One region of the Pseudomonas sp. BN515 genome, then DNA from elsewhere that is predicted to be linked to it. Evidence: predicted binding sites of a transcription regulator. Region 1 holds the regulator's gene; each other region holds the start of a gene.
The links. The regulator sigma-54, encoded in region 1, starts transcription at its own class of promoters, with help from an activator protein. The targets are predictions, from matches to a motif close to ANTGGCATNNANNTTGCTNT.

Region 1 (9,875 bases):
TAGGCGCGATTGCTGGCGGCGAAGCGCGGCAGCCATTTGCTCAGATAGCCGAGGATATCCTGATACATCTCTTCGACATCCGGCTGCCCGGCGAGGTACTCGGCGACAGCCGGCGCGAGTCCCGAATGGTCCCGCAGCTCCGGCTTCCAGTAAGGGTTTGGCAGGCAGCGCACGTCGAACACCAGGTCGGCGTCGACCGGCATGCCACGCTTGAAGCCGAAGGACTCGATCAGGAAAGCAGTGCCGGGTTCGGGCTGATTCAGCAGGCGCAGCTTGATGCTGTCGCGTAGCTGATAGAGGTTGAGGTGCGTGGTGTCGATCTTCAGGTCGGCGAGATCGGCGATGGGCGCCAACAACACTTCCTCGTCCCGGATGGCTTCGGCCAGGGAGCGGTTGTCATTGGTCAGTGGGTGGCGCCGGCGCGTTTCCGAGAAGCGCTTGAGCAGCGTGTCGTGGTCGGCATCGAGGTACAGCACGTCGCACTTGATGTGGCGATTGCGGGCCTCGCTGAGCAACTCGGGAAAACGCTGCAGCTGGCTGGGCAGGTTGCGTGCGTCGATGGACACGGCGACCTGGGGTTCCAGTAGCTCGGTGTGCAGCAGGGCCCGTTCGGCAAGTTCGGGAAGCAGGCCAGCGGGCAGGTTGTCGATGCAGTAGAAACCGTGGTCCTCGAGAACATCGAGGGCGGTACTCTTGCCCGACCCGGAGCGGCCGCTGACGATGACCAGGCGCATGGAAGAACCTTAGCGTCCGCTCTGCACGTCCACTACCACCTGGTAGAGGCTGGTGCTGTCGGAAGCCTGGCGCAGGCGCTCGCGCACATCACTGCGGTCGAGCATGCTGGCGATCTGGCGGAGCAGTTCAAGGTGTTCATCGGTGGCAGCTTCGGGGACCAGCAGCACGAACAGCAGGTCAACCGGGGCGCCGTCGATGGCGTCGAAATCGACTGGAGCGTCAAGGCGCAGCACGGCACTGATGGGCGACGTGCAGCCAGTGAGGCGGCAGTGGGGAATGGCGATGCCGTTGCCGAAACCGGTGGAGCCGAGTTTCTCCCGCGCTACCAGGCTTTCGAAGATGTCCTGGTTGTCGAGGTCGGGAAGGTCGCGAGCGACCAGCTTGGCGATCTGTTCCAGTACACGTTTCTTGCTGCCACCCGGCACGTTCACCAGGGAACGGCCGGGGGTCAGGATTTGCTCAAGTCGGATCATAGAGGAGGGGTCAGCGGGCGGTGGCACCCTGCTGGCGGTTTAGTTGCTTTTCCTTGTGCTTGATCAGTTGGCGATCAAGCTTGTCGGTAAGCAGGTCGATGGCGGCGTACATGTCTTCATGCTCCGCGTTGGCAACGACTTCGCCGCCGGCGATGTGCAAAGTGGCTTCGATTTTCTGTTTGAGTTTTTCGACCTGCATGATCACCTGAACGTTGGTGATTCGGTCGAAGTGGCGCTCCAGACGGTCGAACTTCTCGACAACGTAGTTGCGCAGGGCGTCGGTCACATCCAGTTGATGTCCACTGATGTTGACTTGCATACCGCTTTCTCCTTATTGCCCGTGTATAAGAGACAGGCTAACGGGCCTGCCACCGGAACACTTTGGCGTGGGTCAATTTCCGCGTCACATCAGTCGCTTTCGTTCGCTGGAAGGGGCAATCCCAAGGGATTCGCGATACTTGGCTACTGTGCGACGGGCCACTTGAATGCCCTGTGCTTCCAGTAAACCAGCGATCTTGCTGTCGCTCAACGGCTTTTTCGGATTTTCCGCTGCGACCAGTTTTTTGATGATGGCGCGGATTGCGGTAGACGAGCATTCGCCGCCTTCCGAAGTACTTACGTGGCTGGAGAAGAAGTACTTCAGCTCGTAGATTCCGCGGGGAGTGTGCATGTATTTCTGGGTGGTCACGCGCGAGATGGTGGACTCGTGCATACCCACGGCTTCGGCGATGTCGTGCAGGACCAGAGGCTTCATCGCCTCGTCGCCGTATTCGAGGAAACCGCGCTGATGCTCGACGATCTGGGTGGCGACCTTCATCAGCGTCTCGTTGCGGCTCTGCAGGCTCTTGATGAACCAGCGCGCTTCCTGAAGCTGATTGCGCATGAAAGTGTTGTCGGCGCTGGAGTCGGCGCGACGGACGAATCCGGCATAGTGCGGATTGACCCGCAGGCGCGGTACGGCTTCCTGGTTCAGTTCCACCAGCCAGCGTTCGTTGTGCTTGCGGACGATCACATCCGGCACCACGTATTCGGGTTCGCTGGCTTCGATCTGGGAGCCGGGGCGCGGATTAAGCCCCTGGATCAGTTCGATGATCTGGCGCAGTTCGTCTTCCTTGACCTTCATGCGGCGCATCAGCTGGCTGTAATCGCGACTGCCGAGCAGGTCCAGGAAGTCACCGGCCAGGCGTTGGGCCTCGGCCAGCCAGCGAGTGCCCGGAGGCAGCTGGCGCAATTGCAGGAGCAGGCACTCGCGCAGGTCGCGGGCGCCAACGCCGGCGGGTTCGAATTGCTGGATGCGATGCAGGACGACTTCGACTTCGTCCAGCTCGATGCCGAGCTCCGGATCGAAGGCTTCGACGATCTCGGAAAGAGACTCTTCGAGGTAACCGTCGTTGTTGATGCAATCGATCAGGGTGACCGCGATCAGGCGGTCGGTATCGGACATGGGCGCCAGATTGAGTTGCCAGAGCAGGTGGCTCTGCAGGCTCTCGCCAACCGAAGTGCGCGACGTGAAATCCCACTCGTCGTCATCGTTGGTCGGCAGGCTGCTGGCGCTGGTCTGGTAGACGTCTTCCCAGGCCGTGTCGACGGGGAGTTCGCTGGGGATGCGCTCGTGCCACTCGCCATCTTCCATGGCTTCGGCATTGGTCTCGACGCTGGACTCCTGAAAGCTGGTTTCCTGGCTGCCGGAATTGGGCTGCTGGTCGCCTTCGGCCATGGGGTCAGAGGTGTCGAAATCGTCGCCATCCTCCTGCCGCTCGAGCATCGGATTGGACTCGAGCGCTTCCTGGATCTCCTGCTGGAGGTCCAGGGTGGAGAGTTGGAGCAGGCGAATGGCCTGTTGCAGCTGCGGGGTCATCGTCAGCTGCTGGCCCATCTTGAGGACTAGCGATGGTTTCATGGCAGAGGGCTTAGCACCTTATTCGCCGGCGCTCGCGCGCCATCCACTACAGGGCGCCGGGGCGCCACCAGGAAGCAAATTATATGCCTGACCTTGAAGGATTTTCCTAGCCCGCGCAACCCGTCTTGTAGGCGTGGTTGCGGGAAACTACAGGCGGAACTCGTGGCCCAGGTAGACTTCCTTCACCAACTGGTTGGCCAGGATGGCTTCCGCATCACCTTCGGCGATCAGTTGTCCGTCACTGACAATGTAGGCGGTCTCGCAGATGTCCAGGGTCTCGCGGACGTTGTGGTCGGTGATGAGTACACCGATCCCCTTCGCCTTGAGGTGATGGATGATCTGCTTGATGTCGCCGACGGAAATCGGGTCCACGCCGGCGAAGGGTTCGTCCAGCAGGATGAATTTGGGGGCCGTGGCCAGCGCGCGGGCGATTTCCACACGACGACGCTCGCCACCCGACAGACTCATGCCGAGGCTGTCGCGAATGTGGCTGATATGAAATTCCTGCAGCAGGCTTTCCAGCTCTTTGCGGCGTGCGGCGCGGTCGAGATCCTTGCGGGTCTCGAGGATCGCCATGATGTTGTCCGCCACGCTGAGCTTGCGGAAGATCGAGGCTTCCTGCGGCAGATAGCCGATGCCGGCACGGGCGCGGCCGTGCATCGGCTGGTGGGTGACGTCCTGCTGGTCGATCAGGACGCGTCCCTGGTCGGCCTTGACCAGGCCCACGATCATGTAGAAGCAGGTGGTCTTGCCCGCGCCGTTCGGGCCGAGGAGGCCGACGATCTGACCGCTGTCGATGGACAGGCTGACGTCGCGGACCACCTGGCGGCTCTTGTAGCTCTTGGCCAGGTGCTGGGCTTTGAGAGTCGCCATTACTGTGCTTTCTGCTCTTTCTTCTTCGGCTGGATGACCATGTCGATCCGCGGACGCGGAGTGGTCACGTTACCGCCGGTGGCGCGGCCTGCGTTCACGATCTGGCGCTGGGTGTCGTAGACGATCTTCTCGCCTTCGAACGTGTTGCCTTCCTGTACGACCTTGGCCTGGTCGAGCAGGATGATGCGCTCATTGGCGGCGAAGTACTGGATGGTCAGGCCGTAGGCCTTGACGATCTGCTTGTCGACTGATGGCTTCTGCTCGTAGTACGCGGGCTTGCCGACCGAGGTGAAGACCTCGACGTCGCCATTGGCGTCCTGAGTGATGGTAACGGTGTCGCCGGTGATCTTGAGGGTGCCCTGGGTGATCACGACGTTGCCGCGGTAAACCGCGACGCCCTGCTTGTCATCGAGCTCGGCGCTATCGGCCTGTACGCGAATCGGCTGGTCGCGGTCCGTGGGCAGTGCCCAGGCGGCGGCACTTCCGAGTGCGGTGCCCAGGCTGAGCAATAGGGGGAGGGTATTAACGAACCTCATGCTGGCCTCTTACGTTGGACTGCAGGAGCATCCTGCTGTCATTCAAGTACGCTTTCATTCCTTGTGCCGTGGTCACCCCATTGGCCGCTTCGATTCTAACGGCTTGCTGGGTCTGCGCATATTCCTGGTCGGGGAACACGGTCAGCCGGCTGGTGGTCAGGATAGTCGGGCGTCCCTTGGCATCGGTGCGCGCTACCCGGACCTTCTCGATCAGTTCGACTTGCTTGCCCTCGGGGCCCACTTCTCCACGCTCGCTCTGCACGTGCCAGGGGAAGTCAGTGCCACGGTGCAGGAGCAGGTCGGGGGTGGTCAGCAGTGTGACATCAGTGGCCTTCATATGTTCGAGGCGCGTGGCGGTCATCTCGTAATGGAGCTTGCCGTCTTCCTGGAACTGGGTGCTCTTGCCGTTTTCGACATAGAAGTCGATGGCGTTGTCGTTGCCCGTCGCGGTGGTGCGATCCATGAAGCTTTCTGGGCGGATGTTCCAGTAACCCAGGGCAATGAATAGCGCTGCAATGGGAATCAGGATGAGCGCCAGGCGTATGTTCTTCGGCATGTCGGATCTCAGAGGTAGGCGGCCTGGGCCGCTTCGAGGCTGCCCTGGGCGCGCAGGATGAGTTCGCAGAACTCACGGGCAGCGCCTTCGCCTCCACGTGCCTGGGTAACGCCATGGGCATGCTGGCGCACGAAGGCGTCGGCATTGGCTACCGCCATGCCGAGGCCTACACGGCGGATCACCGGCAGGTCGGGCAGGTCGTCGCCCAGATAGGCAACCTGGTCATGGGTCAGGCCGAGTTCCGCAAGAAGGCCGTCGAGCACCACCAGCTTGTCTTCGCGCCCCTGGAACAGGTGCTGGATGCCGAGGTTCTGCGCGCGGCGCTCGACCACCTCGGACTGGCGGCCGCTGATGATGGCAGTTCGTACGCCGGTGCTCATCAGCATCTTGATGCCATGGCCGTCGAGTGTGTTGAAGGTCTTGAATTCGCCGCCTCCGGGCAGGAAGTAGAGGCGGCCGTCGGTCAGTACACCGTCGACATCGAATACGGCCAGGCGCACGGCCTTGGCGCGGGCGAGGAGTTCGTTGCTCATCAGATCACTCCGGCGCGGGTCATGTCATGGATGTGCAGGGCGCCGATGGGGCGGTCGTCTGCATCGACGACGACGAGCACGTTGATCTTGTGGTCGTCCATGATCTTCAGGGCTTCGGCGGCGAGCATGTCCGGGCGCACGGTCTTGCCATGGACGGTCATGACATCGTCGATGCTGGCCTGGCGCACGTCGACGCCCTTGTCCAGGGTGCGGCGCAGGTCGCCGTCAGTGAAGATACCGGCGAGGTGGCCATCGTCTTCCACTACCGCGGTCATGCCCAGGCCCTTGCGGGTCATTTCCAGCAGCGCTTCGCGCAGCGGAGTGCCACGGGAGACGCTGGGCAGGCTGTCGCCGCCATGCATGATGTTCTCTACTTTGAGCAGCAGGCGCCGGCCCAGGGCACCACCCGGATGGGAGAAGGCGAAGTCTTCGGCGGTGAAGCCGCGGGCCTCCAGCAGTGCGATCGCCAGGGCATCACCCAGTACCAGGGCAGCGGTGGTGGAGGAGGTGGGGGCCAGGTTCAGCGGGCAGGCTTCCTGGGCCACGCGTGCATCCAGGTTGGCGGCTGCGGCCTTGGCCAGCGGCGAATCCGGATTGCCGGTGAGGCTGATCAGCGTGATGCCCAGGCGCTTGATCAGCGGCAGCAGGGTCACGATTTCGGCGGTGGAGCCGGAGTTGGACAGGGCGATTACCACGTCTTCACGGGTGATCATGCCCATGTCGCCATGGCTGGCTTCGGCGGGGTGTACGAAGAAGGACGGCGTGCCGGTGCTGGCCAGGGTGGCTGCAATCTTGTTACCGACATGTCCGGACTTGCCCATGCCCACGACTACCACGCGTCCCTTGCAGGCCAGGATGAGCTCGCAGGCGCGAACGAAATCGGCGTCGATGCGCGTCAGAAGGGCGTCGATCGCCTCGCGTTCGAGCTGGATAGTGCGTTGTGCGGACTTGATGAGATCGCTGGATTGGCTCATGGAAGGCGTGCAGTTGCCGAAGAAAAAGACAGCGATTATAGCGATAAAGGTGATTTAGCTCACGCGCCAATGCCGTGGATGCTGTCGCAAAGCTGAACAGACGCTGGAGCGGCCTTGGGAGGCGCATTGGCGCGGTGATATAGTTCGCGCCTTGTTCGGCCCGTCCTGGGCGGGGTGTCCTTCCGTTGGGGCGCGTCGTCTCTCAGGGAGGCTGTATCGCAAGGAGTCTAGATGAGCGCCGAAAACGCCTATGCCGTCGAACTGAAGGGGGTGACCTTCAAACGCGGCACGCGCAGCATTTTCCAAGATGTCGACATTCGTATCCCGCGCGGCAAGGTCACCGGCATCATGGGGCCTTCCGGTTGCGGCAAGACCACGTTGCTGCGCCTGATCGCCGCCCAGCTCAAGCCCGCAAGTGGCGAGGTCTGGGTCAACGGCCAGAACTTGCCCAAGCTCTCTCGCGCCGACCTGTTCGACATGCGCAAACAGTTCGGTGTGCTGTTCCAGAGCGGCGCGCTGTTCACCGATCTCGACGTGTTCGAGAACGTCGCTTTCCCGCTTCGGGTGCATACCAAGCTTCCCGAGGAAATGATTCGTGACATCGTCCTGATGAAACTCCAGGCGGTCGGCCTGCGTGGTGCCATCGAGCTGATGCCGGATGAGCTGTCCGGCGGCATGAAGCGTCGCGTGGCGCTGGCCCGTGCGATCGCCCTCGATCCGCAGATCCTGATGTACGACGAGCCGTTCGTCGGCCAGGATCCCATTGCCATGGGCGTGCTGGTGCGTCTGATCCGACTGCTCAACGACGCCCTTGGCATCACCAGCATCGTGGTTTCCCACGACCTGGCGGAAACTGCCAGCATCGCTGACTACATCTATGTGGTGGGTGATGCCCAGGTGCTGGGGCAGGGGACTCCGGACGAGCTGATGAATTCCGATAACCCGCGTATCCGCCAGTTCATGCAAGGTATTCCGGATGGTCCGGTGCCCTTCCATTTCCCGGCACCGGATTACCGCAAAGACTTGCTGGGGGGGCGCTGATGCGCAAGAAATCCTTGCTCGAGCGCATTCGCCTGCTCGGGCGTTCCGGTCTGGACGTGCTGGAGGCGCTTGGGCGCTCCACGCTCTTCCTGATGCATGCCCTGTTCGGCCGCACCGGTGTGGGCCAGGGTTTCCACTTGCTGGTCAAACAGCTCTACGCCGTCGGCGTGTTGTCGCTGGCGATCATCGTGGTTTCGGGCGTCTTCATCGGTATGGTGCTGGCCCTGCAGGGCTATAACATCCTGGTCGACTATGGTTCCGAACAGGCGGTGGGGCAGATGGTTGCACTCACCCTGCTGCGTGAGCTCGGCCCGGTGGTGACCGGCCTGCTCTTCGCGGGCCGCGCGGGCTCCGCCCTGACTGCGGAAATCGGCAACATGAAGTCCACCGAGCAGCTCTCCAGCCTGGAGATGATCGGTGTCGATCCGCTCAAGTACATCATTGCCCCGCGCCTCTGGGCGGGCTTCATCTCGATGCCACTGCTGGCGATGATCTTCAGCGTGGTGGGCATCTGGGGTGGCGCAATGGTGGCCGTGGACTGGCTGGGAGTCTATGAAGGCTCCTTCTGGTCCAACATGCAGAATAGTGTGCAATTCACCGAGGATGTGCTGAACGGCGTGGTCAAGAGCGTCGTCTTTGCCTTCGTCGTGACCTGGATCGCCGTGTTCCAGGGCTATGACTGCGAGCCGACCTCGGAAGGGATCAGCCGCGCAACGACTAAAACCGTGGTCTATGCCTCTCTGGCCGTGCTGGGGCTGGACTTCATCCTGACTGCCTTGATGTTTGGAGATTTCTGATGCAAATCCGCACCTTGGAGATTGGTGTCGGCCTGTTCCTCCTGGCCGGTATCTTGGCCTTGCTGCTTCTGGCCCTGCGGGTCAGCGGTCTGTCGTATGGCGCCAATGGCGATACCTACAAGCTCTATGCTCATTTCGACAATATTGCCGGTTTGACTGTCAGAGCGAAGGTAACCATGGCCGGCGTCACCATTGGCAAGGTCACGGCCATCGATCTTGATCGCGACAGCTATACCGGCCGCGTCACGATGGAAGTCGAGAAACGCGTGGACAACCTGCCCGCTGACTCCACGGCTTCCATCCTCACGGCTGGCCTGCTGGGCGAGAAGTACATCGGCATCAGCGTCGGTGGTGACGAAGAGTTGCTCAAGGATGGCGGTACCATCCGTGACACCCAGTCGGCCCTGGTGCTGGAAGACCTGATCGGCAAGTTCCTGCTGAACACGGTCAACAAAGAAAGCAAATGAGGATTCGAACGATGATGAAAGCCCTGCGAAACGGCCTACTGGTGCTGCTGGCAGCACTTCCCCTGTTTGCCAGTGCTGCGCCGAGTGCGCACGACGTGGTAAAGCAGACGACCGACCAACTGCTCGCTGACCTCAAGGCCAACAAGCAGCAGTATCGCAGTGACCCGAACGCGTTCTATGACGCCCTGAACAACATCCTCGGTCCGGTGGTGGATGCTGACGGCATCTCTCGTAGCATCATGACCGTGAAGTACTCGCGCAAGGCTACGCCCGAGCAGATGACGCGCTTCCAGGAGAACTTCAAGCGCAGCCTGATCCAGTTCTACGGTAATGCCCTGCTGGAGTACGACAACCAGGAAATCCGCGTGCTGCCGCCCAAGCAGGAAGACCCCGAGCGCACCAGCGTCAGCATGGAGGTCAAGGGCAGCAATGGCGCCATCTACCCGGTCTCCTACACCATGGTGAACATCAACGGGCAGTGGATGCTGCGCAACGTGATCATCAACGGCATCAACATCGGCAAGCTGTTCCGTGACCAGTTCGCCGACACCATGCAGCGCAATGGCAACGACCTCGACAAGACCATCAATGGTTGGGCGGAAGTGGTTGCCAAGGCCAAGGAATCCGAAGAAGCCAAGAAGGCAGGCGGCCAATGAGTGACGCCCGTATCGAGCAGGCCGCTCCGGGCGAGTTGCGCCTGATCGGCGTGCTCGACTACAGCATCGGACCGCAGCTGCGTGAGAAGGGCGGGCAACTGATCCGCGCGAGCAACGGCGCAGCTCTGCTGCTGGACTGCTCCGCAGTGGAGAAGACCAGCAGCGTCGGGCTGGCCCTGCTGCTGGCTTTCCTGCGCGACGCCGAAGCCGCCGGCAAGGCGGTGAAGGTGCGCGGAATGCCCGAAGACATGCGGCAGATCGCCGAAGTCTCCGGGGTGACCGAGCTGTTACCCCTCGAGGCTTGAGCCGGTCCAACGGCCCTCCGTCAGGCCCC
Region 2 (9,875 bases), on a different contig from region 1:
CGCCGAGGGCGATCTGCTGGCGATTCGCTCCGCCGGCGCCTACGGTTTCGTGATGAGCTCCAACTACAACACCCGCGGCCGCGCCGCCGAGGTGCTGGTGGATGGCGAGCAAGCCTTCGAGGTGCGCCGCCGCGAAACGATCGAAGACCTTTACGCCGGCGAAAGCCTGCTGCCGCAGTGAGGGCGCATCCATGCTATTGCGCTTCACCAAGATGCACGGCCTCGGCAACGACTTCATGGTCCTCGACCTGGTCAGCCAGCACGCCCATATCCAGCCCAAGCACGCCAAGCAGTGGGGCGACCGCCACACGGGCATCGGTTTCGACCAGCTGCTGATCGTCGAAGCACCGACCAACCCGGACGTCGACTTCCGCTACCGCATCTTCAACTCCGATGGTTCGGAAGTGGAGCAGTGCGGCAACGGCGCGCGCTGCTTCGCCCGCTTCGTCATCGACAAGCGCCTGACGGTGAAGAAGCGCATCCGCGTCGAAACCAAGAGCGGCATCATCGAACTGGATGTCCGCCCGGATGGGCAGGTGACCGTGGACATGGGACCGCCACGCCTGGTCCCACAGCAGATTCCCTTCGTCGCCGACGCCGAAGCCCTGAACTACCTGGTGGAAGTGGACGGGCAGACCGTCGAACTTGCAGCCATTTCCATGGGCAACCCCCATGCCGTGCTGCGCGTTGATGACGTCGCCAGTGCCCCGGTACACAGCCTCGGGCCGAAGCTGGAGCACCATCCGCGCTTCCCGCAGCGGGTGAACGTGGGCTTCCTGCAGATCGTCGACCGCAAGCAGGCGAAACTGCGCGTCTGGGAACGTGGCGCCGGGGAAACCCAGGCCTGCGGCACCGGTGCCTGCGCCGCAGCAGTCGCCGCGATCCGCCAAGGCTGGATGGACTCCCCGGTACAACTCGAACTGCCGGGTGGCCGCCTCTCCATCGAGTGGGCCGGCCCGGGTCAGCCCGTTATGATGACCGGACCCGCCGTCCGCGTATTCGAAGGACAGGTTCGCCTATGACCGACCAGCACCAGGAACCCCCGCAGCACCTCGACTCCGAGACGGTGGCCGCTTACCTTCGCCTCCATCCGGAGTTCTTCGTCCAGCATGAAGAGCTGATTCCCGAGATGCGCATCCCCCACCAGCCCGGCGACGCCGTGTCCCTGGTGGAACGTCAGGTGAAGCTGCTCCGCGAGCGCAACATCGAGATGCGCCATCGTCTTTCGCAGCTGATGGACGTAGCGCGGGAAAACGATCGGCTGTTCGACAAGACCCGTCGCCTGGTGCTCGACCTGCTCGACGCCTCCAGCCTCGAAGAAGTGGTGGGCGCGGTGGAAGACAGCCTGCGTCACGAGTTCCAGGTGCCCTTCGTCAGCCTCATTCTATTCAGCGAAAACACCCTGCCGGTTGGGCGTAGCGTCACTGTCGCCGAAGCGCATCAGAGCATCGGCGGCCTGCTGGCCGGCGGCAAGACCATCTGTGGCGTGCTGCGCGGCCATGAGCTGGAGTTCCTGTTCGGCGCGCAGGAGCGCGACCAGGTCGGCTCGGCGGCCGTGGTCAGCCTGAGCCACCAGGGCTTGCACGGCGTACTCGCCATCGGCAGCCCGGACCCGCAGCACTACAAGAGCTCCCTCGGCACCCTGTTCCTCGGCTACATCGCCGAAGTCCTGGCCCGAGTACTGCCGCGCTTCGCGACACCCCTGCGTTCGGTGAGATAAGCCGCAGCGCATTCCAAGGAAGTCCCATGAATGCCGACCTGGACGCCTACCTGAGTCACCTGCGCAGCGAGCGCCAGGTGTCGGCCCATACCCTGGACGGCTACCACCGCGACCTGCTCAAGGTGCGCGCGCTGTGCGAGAAGTACGGCATCGCCGACTGGAACGACCTGGACGTCCGCAGCCTGCGCAGCTTCGTCGCCCGGCTGCACCAGGACGGCCTGTCCAGCCGCAGCCTCGCACGCCTGCTGTCGGCCGTGCGCGGCCTCTACCAGTACCTGATCCGCGAAGGCCGTTGCCGTCACGACCCGGCCAATGGCCTGGCCGCGCCCAAGGGCGCCCGCCGACTGCCACGCGCCCTCGACGCCGACCGAGCCCAGCAGTTGCTGGACGGTGGCGTGGAAGACGATTTCATCGCCCGCCGCGACCAGGCCATGCTGGAACTCTTCTATTCCTCCGGCCTGCGCCTGTCCGAGCTGGTGGGACTGGACCTCGACGGCCTGGACCTTTCCGCGGGCCTCGTGCGGGTACGCGGCAAGGGCAACAAGACCCGCGAGCTGCCGGTGGGCAGCAAGGCCCGTGAGGCCATGGAAGAGTGGCTGCCCTTGCGCGCGGCAGCGAATCCGGGCGACCGCGCGGTATTCATCAGCCGACAGGGCCGCCGCCTGACGCCTCGTGCCGTTCAGCTGCGAGTGCGCGAGGCCGGCGTTCGTGAACTGGGCCAGCATTTGCATCCGCACATGCTGCGGCATTCCTTCGCCAGTCATATGCTGGAGTCATCCCAGGACCTGCGAGCCGTACAGGAACTGCTCGGCCACGCCGACATTTCCACAACCCAGATCTACACCCACCTGGACTTCCAGCACCTTGCCTCGGTCTACGACCAGGCCCACCCAAGGGCGAAGCGAAGGGGAGCAGACGAATGAGTATCCAGCTGATCACTTTCGACCTGGACGACACCCTCTGGGACAACCGGCCGGTGATCGAAGGCGCCGAAACTGCCATGCGCGACTGGCTGATGGAACACACCCCCGCGCTGGGCACCCTGCCGGTGGAACACCTCTGGGCCATTCGCGGCGAGATCCTCGCTGCGGAGCCGAGCCTCAAGCACCGCCTCAGCGAATTGCGTCGCCGCACCTTGCGCCGCGCCCTGGAGGGTGTCGGCTACTCCGCTGACGACGCCGTCGACCTGGCCGAAGGTGCCTTCCAGGCCATGCTCCAGGCACGCCACCGCATCACTTTCTTCCCCGATACCGTGCCCACCCTGGAGCGCCTCGCGATCCGCTATAGCCTGGGCGTGATCACCAATGGCAACGCCGACGTGCGCCGCCTGGGTCTGGCCGACTACTTCAAGTTCGCCCTCTGCGCCGAGGAACTGGGCATCGGCAAACCCGACCCGGTGCCTTTCCTCGAAGCGCTGAAGCGCGGCGGCGTCAGCGCCGGGGAAGCCGTGCACATCGGCGACCATCCGGCGGATGACATCGAAGGCGCTCGCCGAGCCGGCCTGCGCGCCATCTGGTTCAACCCGCTGGGCAAGGAATGGAGCGGCGAACAGTTGCCCGATGCCGAAATCACCAGTCTGCGGGAGCTGCCCGAGGTACTGGCGCGCTGGGCCAGGTGGCACTGAGGGTAGAAGCCGTTCCGCCCGCAACGCCGCAGTTTATTGCCGGTACGCACGGCGCCCCCTGCAAGGTCGGCTTCGTCCCGCTCGTCACGCCGCTTTTCCCTCGCCCATGAAAAAGCCCGCCAATGGCGGGCCTTTCGACGGGTGCCGACCTCAGATGGGGCGGCTGCCGTACTTGCTGTCCGGCTTCTTCGGCGGGTCGGCAACCACGTTGGGTTCGACCTCCTGCACCTTGCCACCACGGGCCAGGAATTCTTCCATGGCCTTGGCCAGGGCATCACGCTCTTTCTGCTTGGCTTCGATGCTGGGCATCTCTTCGACTTCGACCGCAGCCTTGGCCTTCTTCCCGGAGGGGGCAGGGGCCTCGCCATCGTCGTCGCTTTCGCCTTCATCGGCTGCAGCCAGCTCCTCGCCGTCGTCCTCGTCGGCCGCTTCCAGCTCGTCTTGTTCCAGTTCTTCGTCGCTCATGTTCTACCTCATGCCTTGCCAAAGCAGGTTAGTTATAGCCCAGCTGCGCCAGCTTTCTAACGCTGCCGGAAAAAATTCAGGACGCCTCGCCTTGCAAGGTCGCCAACACCCGGCGCGCACCGCCTTGATCACGGTGCTCGCCCAGGTAGACACCCTGCCAGGTGCCCATTGCCAGTTGTCCGTCCCGTACGGGAAGACTCAGCTGGCAGCCGAGCAGGCTGCCCTTGAAGTGCGCGGGCAGATCGTCCGGCCCTTCGTAGTCATGTTCATAGCCGCTTTCACCCTGGGGCACCAGTCGATTGAAGAATCGCTCGAAGTCTCGGCGTACCGCAGGGTCGGCGTTCTCGTTCACCGTCAGTGACGCCGACGTGTGCTGCAGCCAGAGGTGCAACAGACCGACGCGATAACGCCGCAGTTCCGGCAATGCCGCGAGGATTTCCTCAGTGACCAGGTGGAAGCCACGCGGCCTCGGGCGCAAGGTGATCAGGGTCTGCTGCCACATCCGCAAATACCTGTCTCGGCTCGTACGGGCGGCATTCTAGCGCGGTCGATGAAAAAGCAAAGGGCGCCTTTCGGCGCCCTTTTCGGCAGTGCTGCAAACTTCCCCGCCGGCAACTGCCGAACGGGGAAATCATCGGGATCAGAGGTTGTAGCCGCGCTCGTTGTGCTGAGCCAGGTCGAGGCCGACGGTCTCTTCCTCTTCGTTGACGCGCAGCCCCATGACCACGTCCAGCACCTTCAGGATCACGAAGGTCACGACGCCGGTGTAGACCACGGTGAAGGCCACGCCTTCGAACTGGGTGAGCAGCTGGGCGCCGATGTCTTCCACGGTGCCGAAACCACCCAGGGCGGGCGCCGCGAACACACCGGTCAGCAGGGCACCGATGATGCCGCCGATGCCGTGCACGCCGAAGGCGTCCAGGGAGTCGTCGTAGCCCATCTTGCGCTTCAGGCTGGTGGCGCAGAAGTAGCAGATCACGCCGGCAACCAGGCCGATGATCAGGGCGCCCATCGGGCCGACGGTACCGGCGGCCGGAGTGATGGCGACCAGGCCGGCGACCACGCCGGAGGCGATGCCCAGGGCGCTCGGCTTACCGTGGGTCAGCCACTCGGCGAACATCCAGCCCAGGGCGGCAGCGGCGGTGGCGATCTGGGTGACCAGCATGGCCATGCCGGCGGTGCCGTTGGCGGCCACGGCAGAGCCGGCGTTGAAGCCGAACCAGCCGATCCACAGCATGGCGGCGCCCATCAGGGTGTAGCCCAGGTTGTGCGGAGCCATCGGGGTGGTCGGGTAGCCCTTGCGCTTGCCCAGCACCAGGCAGGCCACGAGGCCAGCGACACCGGCGTTGATGTGCACCACGGTGCCGCCGGCGAAGTCCAGCACGCCCCAATCCCACATCAGGCCACCGTTGCCGCTCCACACCATGTGGGCGATCGGGGCATAGACCAGGGTGAACCAGACGGCCATGAAGATCAGCATGGCGGAGAATTTCATGCGCTCGGCGAAGGCACCGACGATCAGCGCCGGGGTGATGATGGCGAAGGTCATCTGGAAGGTGATGAACACGCTTTCAGGGATCGCGTACACCAGGCTGCTGGTGTTCAGACCGCTGAGGAATGCCTTGGACAGGCCGCCCACGAAGGAATTGAAGTTGATCACCCCCTGCTCCATGCCGGTGGTGTCGAAGGCCAGGCTGTAGCCGTATACCACCCAGAGGATGCTGATCAGGCCAGTGATGGCGAAGCACTGCATCATCACCGAGAGGATGTTCTTGGAGCGCACCATGCCGCCGTAGAACAGCGCCAGGCCGGGAATGGTCATGAACAGCACCAAGGCAGTGGCGACGATCATCCACGCCGTGTCACCACTGTTCAGCACAACCTCGTCGGCGGCCATGGCCAGGCCGGGGGTAACGAGGGACAAAAGGGCTCCTAGCCCTGCGGCTTTACGCAGAGTCATGTTGTTTTCTCCTGGGGCGTTGGGGTTCGGAGGCTTAGATCGCGTCTGTGCCGGTTTCGCCGGTACGGATACGGATGGCCTGTTCCAGATTGACTACGAAAATCTTGCCGTCACCGATCTTGCCGGTGTTGGCAGCCTTGGTGATGGCCTCGATTACGCGGTCCAGCTGGTCGTCAGCGATGGCCACATCGATCTTCACCTTCGGCAGAAAATCGACAACGTATTCCGCACCGCGGTACAACTCGGTGTGACCCTTTTGCCGTCCGAAGCCCTTGACCTCGGTGACAGTGATGCCCTGCACGCCGATCTCAGACAACGACTCGCGCACGTCGTCGAGCTTGAAAGGCTTGATGATGGCGGTGACTAGCTTCATGAAACTCTCTCCCGTGTTTGGTTGACTTGCCCCAGGAAAAACACGAACCCGGGTCAAGTCTAAGCGCAGTGTCTGGCTTTTGTAACGCGTCGGCCCGCCCTGGCTCGGGACTCCGACACCAACCAACCGCTTCTGGCGAAACACTCCCCCGCCTCGCCCGGTGCACCGGAACTGCATCAGTGCATGCGTCGCTCTGCTCTAAGCAGAATTCTTGCCAGCTCCTGGGAAAGTGCCTTTTTTCAAGAAGATACTGGCCCAATGCCCGTCAGATGGGTTCGATTCACCACCTGTATCGCACCAAAGCAGTGCGCAGCGCCCCAGGCCATTGCTCAAAAATTGTGCGCCAGCCTTAGCCGGCCCGACGCCCAGGAGCAGCGTGGTAGACTCCCGCCCATTCACTTCCGGATGTCCGCCATGCTGCCGCCCAAAGCCCTGCTCGATACCCTTGCTTCCACCGCCTCGCGCCTGTTCAGCAGCGACAGCCCGCTGCCCCGCGCCGAAGTCGAGGCCCAGTTCAAGGTCCTGCTGCAGAGCGCCTTCGGCAAGCTCGACCTGGTGAGCCGCGACGAGTTCGACAGCCAGATGGTCGTGTTGGGCCGTACCCGCGCGCGCCTGGAAGCCCTGGAGGCCAAGGTCGCGGAACTGGAAGCCAAGCTGAACCCGCCGCCGGCGGAGTGACACCACTCCGGCCCGGCGGACCGATCAAGGAGTGATCAATGTCCCTGGCCATCGTCCACAGTCGCGCGCAGGTCGGCGTCGAAGCCCCTGCCGTGACCGTCGAAGCCCACCTCGCCAACGGCCTACCCTCCCTCGCCCTGGTAGGGCTTCCGGAAACCGCCGTGAAGGAAAGCAAGGACCGCGTGCGTAGCGCGATCCTGAACAGCGGCTTCGATTTCCCGCCCCGCCGCATCACACTCAACCTCGCGCCAGCTGACCTGCCAAAAGACGGTGGCCGCTTCGACCTCGCCATCGCCCTTGGCGTGCTCGCCGCCAGCGGCCAACTGCCGGCCAACGCCCTGGAACAGGTGGAATGCCTGGGCGAACTGGCGCTTTCCGGCACCCTGCGCCCCGTACAGGGCGTACTGCCCGCCGCACTCGCCGCCCGCGCCGCCGGCCGCACCCTGGTGGTGCCCCGGGAGAACGCCGAGGAGGCCAGCCTCGCCAGCGGCCTCAAGGTCCTGGCGGCCGGACACCTGCTGGAGCTGACCGCGCACTTCGCCGGCCATACGCCCCTCGCCCCCTATCAGGCCCTGGGCCTGCTGGAAGAACGTCCGCCCTACCCCGACCTCGCCGACGTCCAGGGCCAGGTGGCCGCCAAACGCGCCTTGCTGGTCGCTGCCGCCGGCTCCCACAACCTCTTGTTTTGTGGCCCGCCCGGCACCGGCAAGACGCTGCTTGCCAGCCGCCTGCCCGGCCTGCTGCCGCCACTGGAAGAACAGGAAGCCCTGGAAGTGGCGGCGATCCATTCGGTCGCCAGCCACGCGCCACTGCAAGCGTGGCCCCAACGACCTTTTCGCCAGCCCCACCACAGCGCCTCCGGCGCAGCGCTGGTAGGTGGTGGCAGCCGCCCCAAGCCCGGCGAGATCACGCTGGCGCATCAGGGTGTGCTCTTCCTCGACGAACTCCCCGAATTCGACCGCAAGGTACTGGAGGTCCTGCGCGAGCCGCTGGAGAGCGGTGAGATCGTCATCGCCCGCGCCCATGACAAGGTGCGTTTCCCCGCCCGCTTCCAGCTGGTCGCAGCCATGAACCCCTGCCCCTGTGGATATCTTGGTGATCCCGGTGGCCGCTGCCGCTGTACCCCGGAGCAGATCCAGCGCTATCGCAGCAAGCTTTCCGGCCCCTTGCTCGACCGCATCGACCTGCACCTGACCGTCGCCCGCGAAGCCACTGCACTGCAACCGCCCACCAGTGTCGGTCCAGGTAGCACGGAGGCCGCCGCCGACGTCAGCCGGGCGCGGCGCCTCCAGCTCCGGCGCCAGGGTTGTGCCAATGCCTTCCTCGACCTGAAGGGGCTGCGCCAGCACTGCCTGCTCGCAGCCGACGACCGCGCCTGGCTGGAAGACGCCTGCGAGCGCCTGAACCTGTCGCTGCGCGCGGCCCACCGCATCCTCAAGGTGGCACGAACCCTGGCCGATCTGGAGCAGGTTGAAAACATCTCCCGCCATCACCTGGGAGAGGCGCTCCAGTACCGCCCGGAGCCAATGTCGTGACCCACTGAAAACTATCAGCAAGGAACCTCTAAAAGACTTTTTCTATTCATCCTGCTAGAATGCCGCGCCTTCCGCCCTTGGCGGCCATCCGATTACAAGGAGAGCTAGCTCAATGGAGGCACGTTCGTCTTCGCAATCCACTCTCAATCCGCCGGTCTTTTTCGGCTCCGCAATTCTCATCATCGCCCTGGTGCTCTACAGCACCCTCGCCCGTGACCAGGCGCAATCACTGTTCGGCCACATCCAGGGCTGGATCATCACCAACGCCAGCTGGTTCTACGTCCTCACGGTGGCGCTGATCCTCATCACCGTGGTCTTCCTCGCGATCAGCCGCTTCGGCGACATCAAGCTCGGCCCTGACCACAGCCAGCCCGACTACCGCAACGGCACCTGGTTCGCCATGCTCTTTTCCGCCGGCATGGGCATCGGCCTGATGTTCTTCGGCGTTGCCGAGCCGCTGATGCACTACGCCAACCCGCCGGTGGGCGATGCCAACACGGTGGCGGCGGCCAAAGAGGCCATGAAGCTGACCTTCTTCCACTGGGGCCTGCACGCCTGGGCGATCTACGCCATCGTCGCGCTGATCCTGGCGTTCTTCTGCTTCCGCCACGACCTGCCCCTGACCCTGCGCTCGGCGCTCTACCCGCTGATCGGCGAGCGCATCCATGGCCCCATCGGCCACGCTGTGGATATCTTTGCCATCCTCGGCACCGTGTTCGGCGTGGCCACCTCCCTCGGCTACGGCGTGCTGCAGATCAACAGCGGCCTCAACCACCTGTTCGGCCTGCCGGTCAGCGTGCCCGTGCAACTGGTGCTGATCGCCGTCACCTGTGCCCTGGCGACCCTGTCGGTGGCCAGCGGGCTGGACCGGGGGATCCGGATCCTCTCCGAGTTCAACCTGCTGCTGGCGGTAATCCTGCTCGCCGTGGTGCTGGTCCTGGGGCCCACCGTGTTCCTGCTCAAGACCTTCATCCAGAACACCGGCGGCTACCTCTCGGAGATCGTCAGCAAGACGTTCAACCTCTACGCCTACGAATCCAGCGACTGGATCGGCGGCTGGACCCTGCTCTACTGGGGCTGGTGGTTGTCCTGGTCGCCTTTCGTCGGCCTGTTCATCGCGCGTATTTCCCGGGGCCGCACCATCCGCCAGTTCGTTTGCGGCGTCCTGTTCGTCCCGGCCGGCTTCACCCTGCTGTGGATGACGGTATTCGGCGACACAGCCATCCACATGGTGCTGCAGGAAGGTGTCCACAGCCTGGCGGACACCGTGGCCCAGGACAGCTCACTCGCGCTCTTCGCCTTTCTCGAACAGTTTCCGTTTTCCTCCCTGCTGTCGCTGGTGGCGGTGCTGATGGTGGTGGTGTTCTTCGTCACCTCCGCCGACTCCGGCGCCCTGGTGGTGGACATGCTGGCCTCCGGTGGCCGTGAGGTGACCCCGCTCTGGCAGCGTCTGTTCTGGTCGATCCTGATGGGCGTCGTGGCCATGGCGCTGCTGCTGGCCGATGGCCTCAAGGCCCTGC
Region 3 (9,875 bases), on a different contig from region 1:
TCAGGTTGAGGACGGTGGACTTGCCGCAGCCGGAGTGGCCGATCAGCGAGACGAACTCGCCACGGGCGATGCAGAGGTTGACGTCGCTGAGGGCCTGGAAACGACCCTTGCGCGTATCGAAGTGTTTGCTGACGCCGGTCAGCTCGACGAACTTGTCCATCAGGGTTCTCCTGCTCTTGGTAGGAGCGAGCTTGCTCGCGAATGCGGTTCGCGAGCAGAGCTCGCTCCTACAGGAATGGTCAGTTGTTGTAATCGAAGCGCTTGGCCAGCCACAGCAGGCTCTGTTCCAGGGCCAGGCCCACCAGGCCGACGATGATGATGGCGATGAGGATGTGCTCGACGTTGAGGTTGTTCCATTCGTCCCACACCCAGAAGCCCAGGCCGGTGCCGCCGGTGAGCATTTCCGCCGCCACGATCACCAGCCAGGCGACACCGATGGCCAGACGGATGCCAGTCATCAGGTGAGGCAATACGGCCGGGAACAGGATGCGGGTGAGGACCTTGAACTCGGAGAGCTTCAGCACCCTCGCCACGTTGAGGTAGTCCTGCGGCACGCTGGCCACCCCGGCGGCGGTGTTGAGGATGATCGGCCAGATCGAGCTGATGAAGATCACCCAGATCGACGCGGGGCCAGCGGCCTCGAACACCAGCAGGCCGATGGGCAGCCAGGCCAACGGCGACACCGGGCGCAGCAAGCTGATGATGGGAGAGAGCATCCCGGCCAGGAAGGTGAAGCGGCCGATGGCGAAGCCCAGGGGTATGCCCACCAGCGCCGCCATACCGAAGCCCAGGCCGACGCGGCCCAGCGAGTGCAGGATGTTCCAGCCGATGCCCATGTCGTTGGGGCCGTTGTCGTAGAAGGGATCGGCAAAGAGTTCCAGCGCCGAATGCCAGGTCGACAGTGGCCCCGGCAACCCTTCGCTGCGCGCCGCCACCAGGGCCCAGAGGCCAATGAACAGCAGCAGGCCGAGCAGTGGTGGGACCAGCGCCCTCGCCAGGTTGCTGAATAGCTCCGCGCCTGGTCTGGCCAAGCGTGGATGCGAGCTGGGTGCGGCCTTGGCCGGCAGTGGCAGCGGAGGATTTACCGGAGCGTTCATCGTTACCTCCCGGGTCAGGCTTTGATGGCGAAGGACTGGGCGTAGGCGGCAGGGTTCGAGCCGTCCCACAACTTGCCGTCCATCAGGGTGCTGCCGCGCATCTGGCTGGCCGGAACCGGCAGGCCGAGGGCGCTGGCCGCCTCACTGAACAGCTTGGTCTGGTTGACCTGGGCGGCGACGGCGGCGTAGTCCGGATCCTGTTTGATCAGGCCCCAGCGCTTGAACTGGGTCATGAACCACATGCCGTCGGAGAGCCAGGGGAAGTTCACGTTGCAGTCCTTGCAGAAGGCCATGGCGTGCTTGTCTTCCCATTTGTTGCCCAGACCGTCCTCGTAGTGGCCGAGGAAGCGCTGTTCGATGACGTCCACCGGGGCGTTGACGTAGGCCTTGCCGGCGATGAGTTTGGCGGTGGCCTTCTTGTTCTCGTCGCTGGCCTCGATGAAGCGGCTGGCGTCGAGCAGGGCCATCACCAGGGCGCGTGCGGTATTGGGGTTCTGCTCGACGAAGTCGCGCGAGCAGCCCAGCACCTTCTCCGGATGGTCCGCCCAGATCTGCTGGGTGGTGGTGGCGGTGAAGCCGATCTTGTCGAAGATCGCCCGCGCGCCCCAGGGCTCGCCGACGCAGAAGCCGTCCATGTTGCCGACGCGCATGTTGGCGACCATCTGCGGCGGCGGCACGGTGATGGTTTTCACATCGGTCAGCGGGTTGATGCCGTGGCTGGCCAGCCAGTAGTAGAGCCACATGGCGTGGGTTCCGGTGGGGAAGGTCTGGGCGAAGGTCAGCGGGTTGCCGCCTTTCTTGATATGGGCGGCGAGCTGCTCGCCATTGGTCACGCCGGCTTCCTTCAGCTGGCGAGAGAGGGTGATGGCTTGGCCGTTCTGGTTCAGCCCCATGAGTACGGCCATGTTCTTCTGCGGACCGGCCACGCCGAGCTGGGAGCTGTACATCATGCCGTAGAGCACGTGGGAGGCATCCAGCTCGCCGGTGTTCAGCTTGTCGCGCACGCCCGCCCAGGAAGCTTCCTTGCTGGGTGTGATGGACAGGCCGTACTTGGCAGCGAAGCCCTGGGTGGCGGCCACGACCACCGAGGCGCAATCGGTGAGGGGAATGAAGCCGACCTTCAGAGCGGCCTTTTCCGGTGCATCCGAGCCGGCGGCCCAGGCCGCGCTGCGCAAGAAACCGGGGGCGGAGAGGCCGAGGGCGGTCACGCCACCGACCGTGCCGGCAATGGCGATCGATTGCTTGAGGAAGTTACGGCGACTGCTGTTCACCGGGTCTTTGGAATCACGTTCGCTCATGGTGTTGTCCTGAATGGAGGGCAAAACAAAAACGGCGTACGCCAGAGCTCCTAATAGGGGAAGGAACTCTGACGGACGCCGTTGTCCGTGATCCGCGGCCCACCGCCGTTGGCGCGCTACGCAAGAATCTGCAGGTGAGATTGCAAACGCCTTGCCAGCTTGGCCTGCAGCCCGAAGCCATGGTCTTGGCAGGTTACTTTCGGTCGTTATTGTCTTTTAAATCAGTAGCTTGGCTATTGCGGTAATGCTTCGGGCTAGCTGGCGGCAATGAGCCATGTTCGTGCGGCGCCGATGCGGCCTGAACGGTTTTGGTTCGCTTGGAGCAGGAGAGGGCAGCGAGGGGCGGATGCCAGGAACGGGGTGCAGTATTCGGGGCAACGGAGGACAGCACCACAGTGCGCCTGCGTACTGTGTGTGGCTAGAGATTGTTGCGAGCGTTGGCCCTGTCCATGGGGAGCGAACAAGTTCGCCTCCTCATGGACTTGACCGATTTCTGGTTGACGCTCAGACGCCAAGCATCTCGTGCGTGGCGATGATCTGCTCGGCTACCTGGATCAATCGTTGTTGGCGTCCCATGGCCTGGCGACGCATCAAGGTGTAGGCGGCCTCTTCGTCACAGCTTTTCATCTTCATCAGCAGGCCCTTGGCCAACTCGATGCGTTTGCGTTCGGCCAATTGGCTGTCTCGCTCCAGCAGTTGGGCGCGCAGGGCCTGATCACTCTCGAAGCGCGCCATGGCCACGTCCAGGATTGGTCTCAATCGCTCAGTGTGAATGCCTTCGATCACGTAGGCGCTGACACCGGCCCGGATCGCCTGGCGCATCAGCTCGGGATCGTGATCGTCGGTGAACATGACGATGGGGTGGGGCCGGTCGCGGCTGACCATCACCACCTGTTCCATCATGTCGCGGCCGGCGGACTCGGTGTCGATCAGTACGACATCGGGGCGCGCCGCTTCGATGCGCTCGGGCAGGTTGATGCTCAGGCTGGTTTCGTCCATGACCTCGAAACCGGCCTCCACCAGGGCATTACGCAGACGGCCGACTTTCTTCGGGGTGTCATCGATCAGGAGAATGCGGAGCATGCAGTGGTCAACTCTAGGCGTCAGAGGGCAGCGGCCGCAGTGGCGGCGCTGTGGGCGTGAATAGCGAAGCTGCGGGCGTAGCCGGCCGGGTCGGTGCCGTCCCAGATCTGGCCGTCGAACAGCCTGGAGCTGCGCATGGGGTGCGCGGGGACCGCTATGCCCAGCGCTTCGGCCGCTTCGCGGTAGAGTGCTAGCTGGTGGACTCGACGGGCCACGCCGAGGTAATCCGGGTCGTCCCTGAGCAGCCCCCAGCGACGGAACTGGGTCATGAACCACATGCCATCGGACAGCCAGGGCATAGACGCCTCTCCGCCGGCAAAGAAGCGCAGTGGGTGAGCATCGCGCCAGGCGTAGCCGAGGCCGTCCTCGTAGTCGCCGAGAAAACGCGGTTCGATGGCCGACAGTGGTGCATCGAGGTACTCGACACCGCTGATTAGCCGGGCAGTGCTGCGCTTGTTCTCGTCGCTGGCGTCGATGAAGCGGCTGGCCTCGAGCACCGCCATGGTTAGGGCGCGGGCGGTGTTGGGGTACTGCTCCACGAAGGCGCGCGTGCAGGCGAGCACCTTTTCCGGGTGGTCGGGCCAGATCATCTGGCTGGTGGCCAGGGTGAAGCCCTGTTTCTCATCCACCGCTAATGCGCCCCAGGGGCCGCCAGCACAGAAACCGTCGATGTGCCCGGTCTTGAGGTGCTGGACCATCTGCGCGGGCGGAAGCACGACTGTGTTCACATCTTCCAGCGGGTGGATACCCTGGGCCGCCAACCAGTAGTGCAGCCACATGGCATGGGTGCCGGTGGGAAAGGTCTGGGCGAAGGTCAGTTTCGCACCGTGCTGACGCACCCGGGCGGCGAGAGTGTCGGCTCGGGTCACACCTGCCTGACGCAGTGGTTCGGAGAGATTGATCGCCTGGCCGTTCTGACACAGCCCCATGAGGATCGCCATTTCGGTGGGCGAGCCACCCAGTCCCAGGTGGGTGCCGTAGACCTGGCCATAGAGCGAGTGCGCGGCGTCCAGCTCGCTGCTCAATAATCTGTCACGTAAGCCAGCCCAGGAGGTCTGCCGCTTCAGCTCCAGGGTCAGCCCGTAGGGCTGGGCGAAACCCTGGGTGGCCGCGACGATCAGCGAGGCGGAGTCGGAAAGGGCCATGAAGCCCAGGTTCACTGTGCGCTTTTCCGGGGCATCGCTGCCCGCGACCCAGGCGAGGTTGTCGTTACGGGTGCAACTCTTGTCGGTCATGTTGTTTGTCCCACCACTGAACGAAAAAGGCGCCGTCCCAGTCGCCATGGGATTGGTGACCGGGTACGACGCCATCGTCTATGAACTGTCTCCGCCGTTGGAGGGAGTTCGGAGTGCTGGTGTCAGCAAGTGATGTGCCATCGTTCAGTAATGAAACTGAACGGAGGGCAGGGAAGAGGGCGCTGCTGGAGCTTCGATTAGTAGACGACCTCAACTTGGCTGTTATCTGCCATTCGGTATCGGCTGCTGCATAACCCAGCCCCTCGCTTATTAATGAATCAATCCACGCTCTCTGGCGGCACGTACCGCCAGTTTTCGCTTTCGTACTCCAAGCTTTTCAAAGATGCGCTGCCAGTACCATTTAACAGTGTTCTCCGTCAGCCCCAACGCTTGAGCTACTTCCTTGGCGGCGAGGTTTTGGGCCGTTAGACGAATGATCGCCAATTCGCGTTCGGACAGGAGCTCGGCGCTGGCATCGGTGGATACCAGCTCAGTTACTCGGGGTACTTCAGGGCGTTGGCCGAAGGCCGCAAGCAGTTTGTCTAGATAGCTGGTCCATGCCAGAGGGATATCAGCTGCTGTTGATTGTTTCAGCTGAAGCAGTAGCCCACACAGCTCTTCGCCCTCGTCGACAAAGATGCGCACAAATAGTCCTTCGGAGCGGCTTAAAGCTTCGATCAATGTGCGGCGCGCAGCTAGGTTGTCGCCAGAGCGAGACAGCAGACGTGTCAGCAATACGGACACGCGTACAAAGGACCGATTGTACTGGCGCTCCTGCAACAGATTTGCCCAGCGTCGTAGTACGCGTATGGCATTGGCATATTGGCCGTTCTCAAGGCTAACGCGGGCGAATGCCATTGCGAAACTCTCTCGGCTGCTGTCTGCCCCTTTCTCAGGGGATAAGGATTTGAGAGCAGTGAAATCCGGGCTGCGTTCAAGCAATCGCTCGGCCTGCACCAACTGACCCTGTTCAACGTAAAGTTGCACTTGGGCCGCCAGCACCCGGGCGCGCAAACGCGGCAGCTGGAATCGCATGGCAAATTGATGGGCTGCGTCGAGTTGCTCGTGCGCCACGGTGTAACCCGCATCTAGCCTTGTCAGAAGCGCGCCGGTAATCACTCGGGAAATGATGGAGTCGACGATGCCGAAGTCCAAGCTACTGATGGAAATCTCGGTCAACAGCCTGCGGGCTTCGTCTAGGCGATCCGTTTCATACCAAAGCTGAACCAATGGAGCTGCAGCCATGGACGCGAGTGAAGAGTCCCGTCCCTGGATACGGATTGCCGTTGCGTGAGCGGACAGGAGCAGACGCTCCGCGGTGGCAACCTGGCCGCGCGATGCAAAGACGCAGCCGGCGACAACGTCCAGGAAGACTGTTCCATAGCCGGCCCCTACGTTGAGGAATAGCCGACGTAGCTCGTCCACCTCCAGCTCGGAAACGAGACTCTGATAGCTATCACGCCGGCACATTATCAAGGCAACTTTTGCCGAGGCGAGCATGAAACTATCGCTGTGCTGATAGGCCTGCAGCCAATTTGTGATGGCGCGTTCGGCTGGGCGTAACTGGTCGGTAAAGGTTTGCAGCATGCAGTCGCGATGCTCCAGGGTTACACGGAGCAGCTCCTGCTCCCTGGCGGCGCTGCTGCCCTCAACAACATCTGGGTCAAGAAGTTGTTGGGTCTCGAAGAGCAGGCGGCGAGCCTCGAAAAATCGCCAGCGAATGATGTTGTCCCATACCAGCTCAAGCTGTAGCCGAGGAAGGCGTTGCATCACGTTGGCATCGAGCTGATCGGCCAGCGCCTGTAGCGTGGTGGTTTGTCCGCTGCTGAAGAGCGCTGGGCTTATACGGTCCAGTAACGTGCCGGCCCATTCCTGTTCGTCCAGGATGAACGCATGCTCGATGGCTTCAAGCTCCCGCCCGTGTCCAGCCAGCCATTGACCGGCACGACGATGGTACTGCTGCGCCGAGCGCGGAGATCGGTCCATCAGAATACGGCGCAGCAGGTCGGCGAACAGATGGTGATAACGGTACCAGTTGCGCTCCCGATCCAGCCCGAGAAGGAATAGGTGCTTCACCTCTATCTGATCGATCAAGTCCCTTGCGTTGCTCACTCCGAGTACCTCGTTTGCGAGCTCGGCGTTGAACGATTTGAGTAGCGAGGTCGCAAGGAGAAATTGCTCGATCTCTTGAGATTGCTTGGCAAGTACCTCTTCCACCAGGAAGGCGGCAATGTCTCTATCTGCGCCGGAGAACCGCTGGAGAAAAGTATCGACATCTACTCCAGACTCCAAGGCAATCGAGGCCATGCGTAGGCTTGCCGGCCAGCCTTCTGTTTTCCCCAGTAAGGTAATCAGCTGCGTTTCGGACAATTCCGGTATATGGAATCCGGCCATGAACTGGCGGGCTTCTTTCTCGGAAAATGAAATCGCTGCGCTATCGATCTCATGCAATTGACCGAGGGCGCGTAGCCGGGAAAGAGGCAGCCGCGGTAACTCGCGCGAGGAAATCACCAGATGCAGGTTATGCACTGGGCTGGTAAGAAGCAGGCTGATCAACTCCAGCACTCGAGTGTCGGTGATCAGATGGAAGTCATCCAGGAACAGATACACGCGGTCTGGCAACTGCATGACACGTTCGAGAATCTCTGCTGCCAGGTAGGGAGTGCTGGGGCCGGATCCTAGGCCATGGTGCGAGCCGGAGGCATTGATTGCACTGTGGCCATCAAGCGCTGATAGGAGCAGGGACGAGAAGCGCACTACGTCGTTATCGTAGCTGTCGAGGCCCAGCCAGGTGGCTTGCAGGTGCCGTTGCTGCAGGCGACGGAGCAGCGCGGCCATAAGACTGCTTTTGCCATATCCTGCCGGCGCGCAGATCAGTAGCAGCGACTTGTCGAGACTTCGTTCAATCCGATCCAGCAAGTCCTCTCGCTCAATCAGCCCGCCGGCCTGCGTTGGCGGTGCGAATTTTGTTGGCAGAATCGGCCATGAGGCTGGGCCGTTCATCGACTGTTCACCGGGCATGATCAAACTGAACGCTGCTCAGGCTCCAGCGTTGAGTGGAATACCCATCACGGAAACCCTTGTTGTTAGAAACTGCCGAAATCGGCAGCGAGTGCGTCGTTTATCACATAGCCGTCTGTGATGCTCAAGGCCCTTGAGCGTGCGGCCCCGGAAGGACGAACGATGGCAATGCCCGAAAGGGAGGGTGGGGGCGTTGCTGCTGGGATGAGAATACCGGCCAATGCACAGTGGAGTGCCCAGCCGGTAGTCCCTTAGCTATTCGAGTCAGGTATCAACCGGTGAAGTCTTTGCCGAAGATGTTCCGAGCGATCACCCACTTCTGTACCTCGTTGGTGCCTTCGTAGATCTCCGCGATCTTGCTGTCGCGATACACCTCTTCAACATGATAGTGCGACCCATCGAAGGCCAGCTCCTTGGTGAAACCGTAGCCGCCGAAAATCTGAACACCTTCGCGGGCGAATTCGCTGGCCAGGTTGGTCCCGTACCATTTGGCCATGGCTGCTTCAGGCTCGGGGAACTGCTCCCCCCCATCCATTCGCAATGCGGCTTTGAGGTACAGGTTGCGTGCGTTTTCGATTTCGGTAGCTCGTTCGGCCAGGCGGAATTGCCAGTGCTGGAACTGGGCCAAAGCCTTGCCGAAGGCTCGTCTTTTCTGCAGGCGGGCAACGCTATGGTCGAAAACGCTCTGCGCCATGCCTACACCACTGGCGGCGATGCCAATGCGTCCGTAAGTCAGTACTTGCAGCGCGATCTTCAGTCCGTCGCCACGCTTGCCCACAACGTTGTCTAGCGGGACTCGGACCTTGTCGAACCGTATATCGGCGGTCAGTTGCCCATGGTTTCCGAGTTTTTTGTCAGGCGCACCGACAGTGACGCCTGGTAGGTCGAGGTCGACAACCACTTCGGTCATTCGCTCACCATCGCGGCACAGCAGCACGACGAAGCTAGCTACTGGCGAGTTCGTGATCCAGCGCTTGTGCCCATTGATCTCAATGTGGTCGTCGTGGAAGGTCGCATGGGTCACCAGGGCCTCTACCGACAGGTCAGTGCTAGCCTCCGGTTCGCTGGTGGCAAAGCTGCCGATCTTTCGACCTTCCAGTAGCGGCGTCAGGTAACGCTTTTGGAGTGCGGGGTTGGCCCATTCGAGAGCGTGGCCGGCGAGGATGCAGTGCACATCGTAGATCGCCGCGACGCTATTGCTGAAATAGCTCAGCTCCTCGATAACGACCGCGGTTGCTGCTGCTGGACATGCCAGGCCGCGCCCACCGACTTCAGCGGAGAAGGGAATTCGAAAAAGGCCGGCATCTGCCATTGTCTCGAAGAGGTCGAAAGGGAAAGCCTCGACAGCTTCTTCACGGTGGCCGATTTGCCAGGCAACAGGTGCCACATGCTTTTCGCAGAACGCACGCACTTCTGCCCGAATCGCAAGTACCTCCTCTGGGCTCATCAGGTCGTGGTACAGACGTGGTTCCTGGCGAGGTGGATGAATCTCGTTTGTCATTGTCATTTCTGGCAATTCTCGTGTTGGTCGGGATGGGAGGTGCACTTTGTCCGGATATCCGCCCTGGTCGGGCCTGAACACACTCAACACGCACCCAGGGCGATGAGCGCAGCCCGGGCGCAGGCTTCGTCTTCGGATTCACTACCACCGGAAACAGCGACAGCACCTATCAATTGACCGTCGATACGTATCGGCAGACCACCTCTCACCAAGGTCAGGTCGCGGTGCGATAGCAGACCATCACGTACGCGTTGGCCGGAGGCTTCCAGGACTTGTTCGAGCTCAGCTGCTGTGATGCCGCAGCCTGCTACGCTGCGCGCTTTTTTGATGGCCATTTCATGGGAAATCAGAAACGCCCCTGGCATCCTGGCGAAGCCGGTAAGCGCGCCTTGGGAGTCGACAACGGCGACCACTACCTTTATCGCCAGTAGTTCCGCGTGGTGGATCGCGGCCTCTATGGCCTGTAGCGCAGCTCGATGGGTGATGAGGGGGTGAGAGATGTACAGGGGATCAGTGGACTTCGGATTGACGACCATCGTTGACTCCGAGACCGAACGAATTCGGTCCTGCTTTTGTTGCGCTCGGGGCGATGTGCGCCAGCGGAGCTAGCCAGGGGCTCGGTGCCTGTAAACATGCAAGG

Region 2: a site for sigma-54 is predicted at 6,342-6,361, ahead of glnK (P-II family nitrogen regulator). Genes of this name have one in related genera too.
Region 3: a site for sigma-54 is predicted at 4,836-4,855, ahead of E8E91_RS25090 (CmpA/NrtA family ABC transporter substrate-binding protein). Genes of this name have one in related genera too.

Annotation. Positions count from the first base shown of each region.
Region 1 covers NZ_SSOH01000011.1:220,491-230,365, reverse strand. The annotation lists gene rapZ (RNase adapter RapZ) at 1-734, opposite strand, end outside; gene ptsN (PTS IIA-like nitrogen regulatory protein PtsN) at 744-1,208, opposite strand; gene raiA (ribosome-associated translation inhibitor RaiA) at 1,219-1,527, opposite strand; gene E8E91_RS02305 (RNA polymerase factor sigma-54) at 1,612-3,108, opposite strand; gene lptB (LPS export ABC transporter ATP-binding protein) at 3,256-3,981, opposite strand; gene lptA (lipopolysaccharide transport periplasmic protein LptA) at 3,981-4,517, opposite strand; gene lptC (LPS export ABC transporter periplasmic protein LptC) at 4,504-5,073, opposite strand; gene E8E91_RS02285 (HAD family hydrolase) at 5,082-5,606, opposite strand; gene E8E91_RS02280 (KpsF/GutQ family sugar-phosphate isomerase) at 5,606-6,580, opposite strand; gene E8E91_RS02275 (ATP-binding cassette domain-containing protein) at 6,812-7,621, shown strand; gene mlaE (lipid asymmetry maintenance ABC transporter permease subunit MlaE) at 7,621-8,418, shown strand; gene mlaD (outer membrane lipid asymmetry maintenance protein MlaD) at 8,418-8,885, shown strand; gene E8E91_RS02260 (ABC transporter substrate-binding protein) at 8,897-9,541, shown strand; gene E8E91_RS02255 (STAS domain-containing protein) at 9,538-9,846, shown strand.
Region 2 covers NZ_SSOH01000043.1:109,501-119,375, forward strand. The annotation lists gene lysA (diaminopimelate decarboxylase) at 1-181, shown strand, start outside; gene dapF (diaminopimelate epimerase) at 192-1,022, shown strand; gene E8E91_RS11695 (DUF484 family protein) at 1,019-1,720, shown strand; gene xerC (tyrosine recombinase XerC) at 1,747-2,643, shown strand; gene E8E91_RS11705 (HAD family hydrolase) at 2,640-3,344, shown strand; gene sutA (transcriptional regulator SutA) at 3,495-3,809, opposite strand; gene E8E91_RS11715 (secondary thiamine-phosphate synthase enzyme YjbQ) at 3,886-4,311, opposite strand; gene E8E91_RS11720 (ammonium transporter) at 4,450-5,769, opposite strand; gene glnK (P-II family nitrogen regulator) at 5,804-6,142, opposite strand; gene E8E91_RS11730 (accessory factor UbiK family protein) at 6,557-6,820, shown strand; gene E8E91_RS11735 (YifB family Mg chelatase-like AAA ATPase) at 6,859-8,355, shown strand; gene betT (choline BCCT transporter BetT) at 8,468-9,875, shown strand, end outside.
Region 3 covers NZ_SSOH01000088.1:104,081-113,955, forward strand. The annotation lists gene E8E91_RS25070 (ABC transporter ATP-binding protein) at 1-160, opposite strand, end outside; gene ntrB (nitrate ABC transporter permease) at 240-1,097, opposite strand; gene E8E91_RS25080 (CmpA/NrtA family ABC transporter substrate-binding protein) at 1,112-2,395, opposite strand; gene E8E91_RS25085 (ANTAR domain-containing protein) at 2,900-3,478, opposite strand; gene E8E91_RS25090 (CmpA/NrtA family ABC transporter substrate-binding protein) at 3,499-4,713, opposite strand; gene E8E91_RS25095 (LuxR C-terminal-related transcriptional regulator) at 4,984-7,716, opposite strand; gene E8E91_RS25100 (acyl-CoA dehydrogenase family protein) at 8,006-9,235, opposite strand; gene E8E91_RS25105 (heme-binding protein) at 9,319-9,771, opposite strand.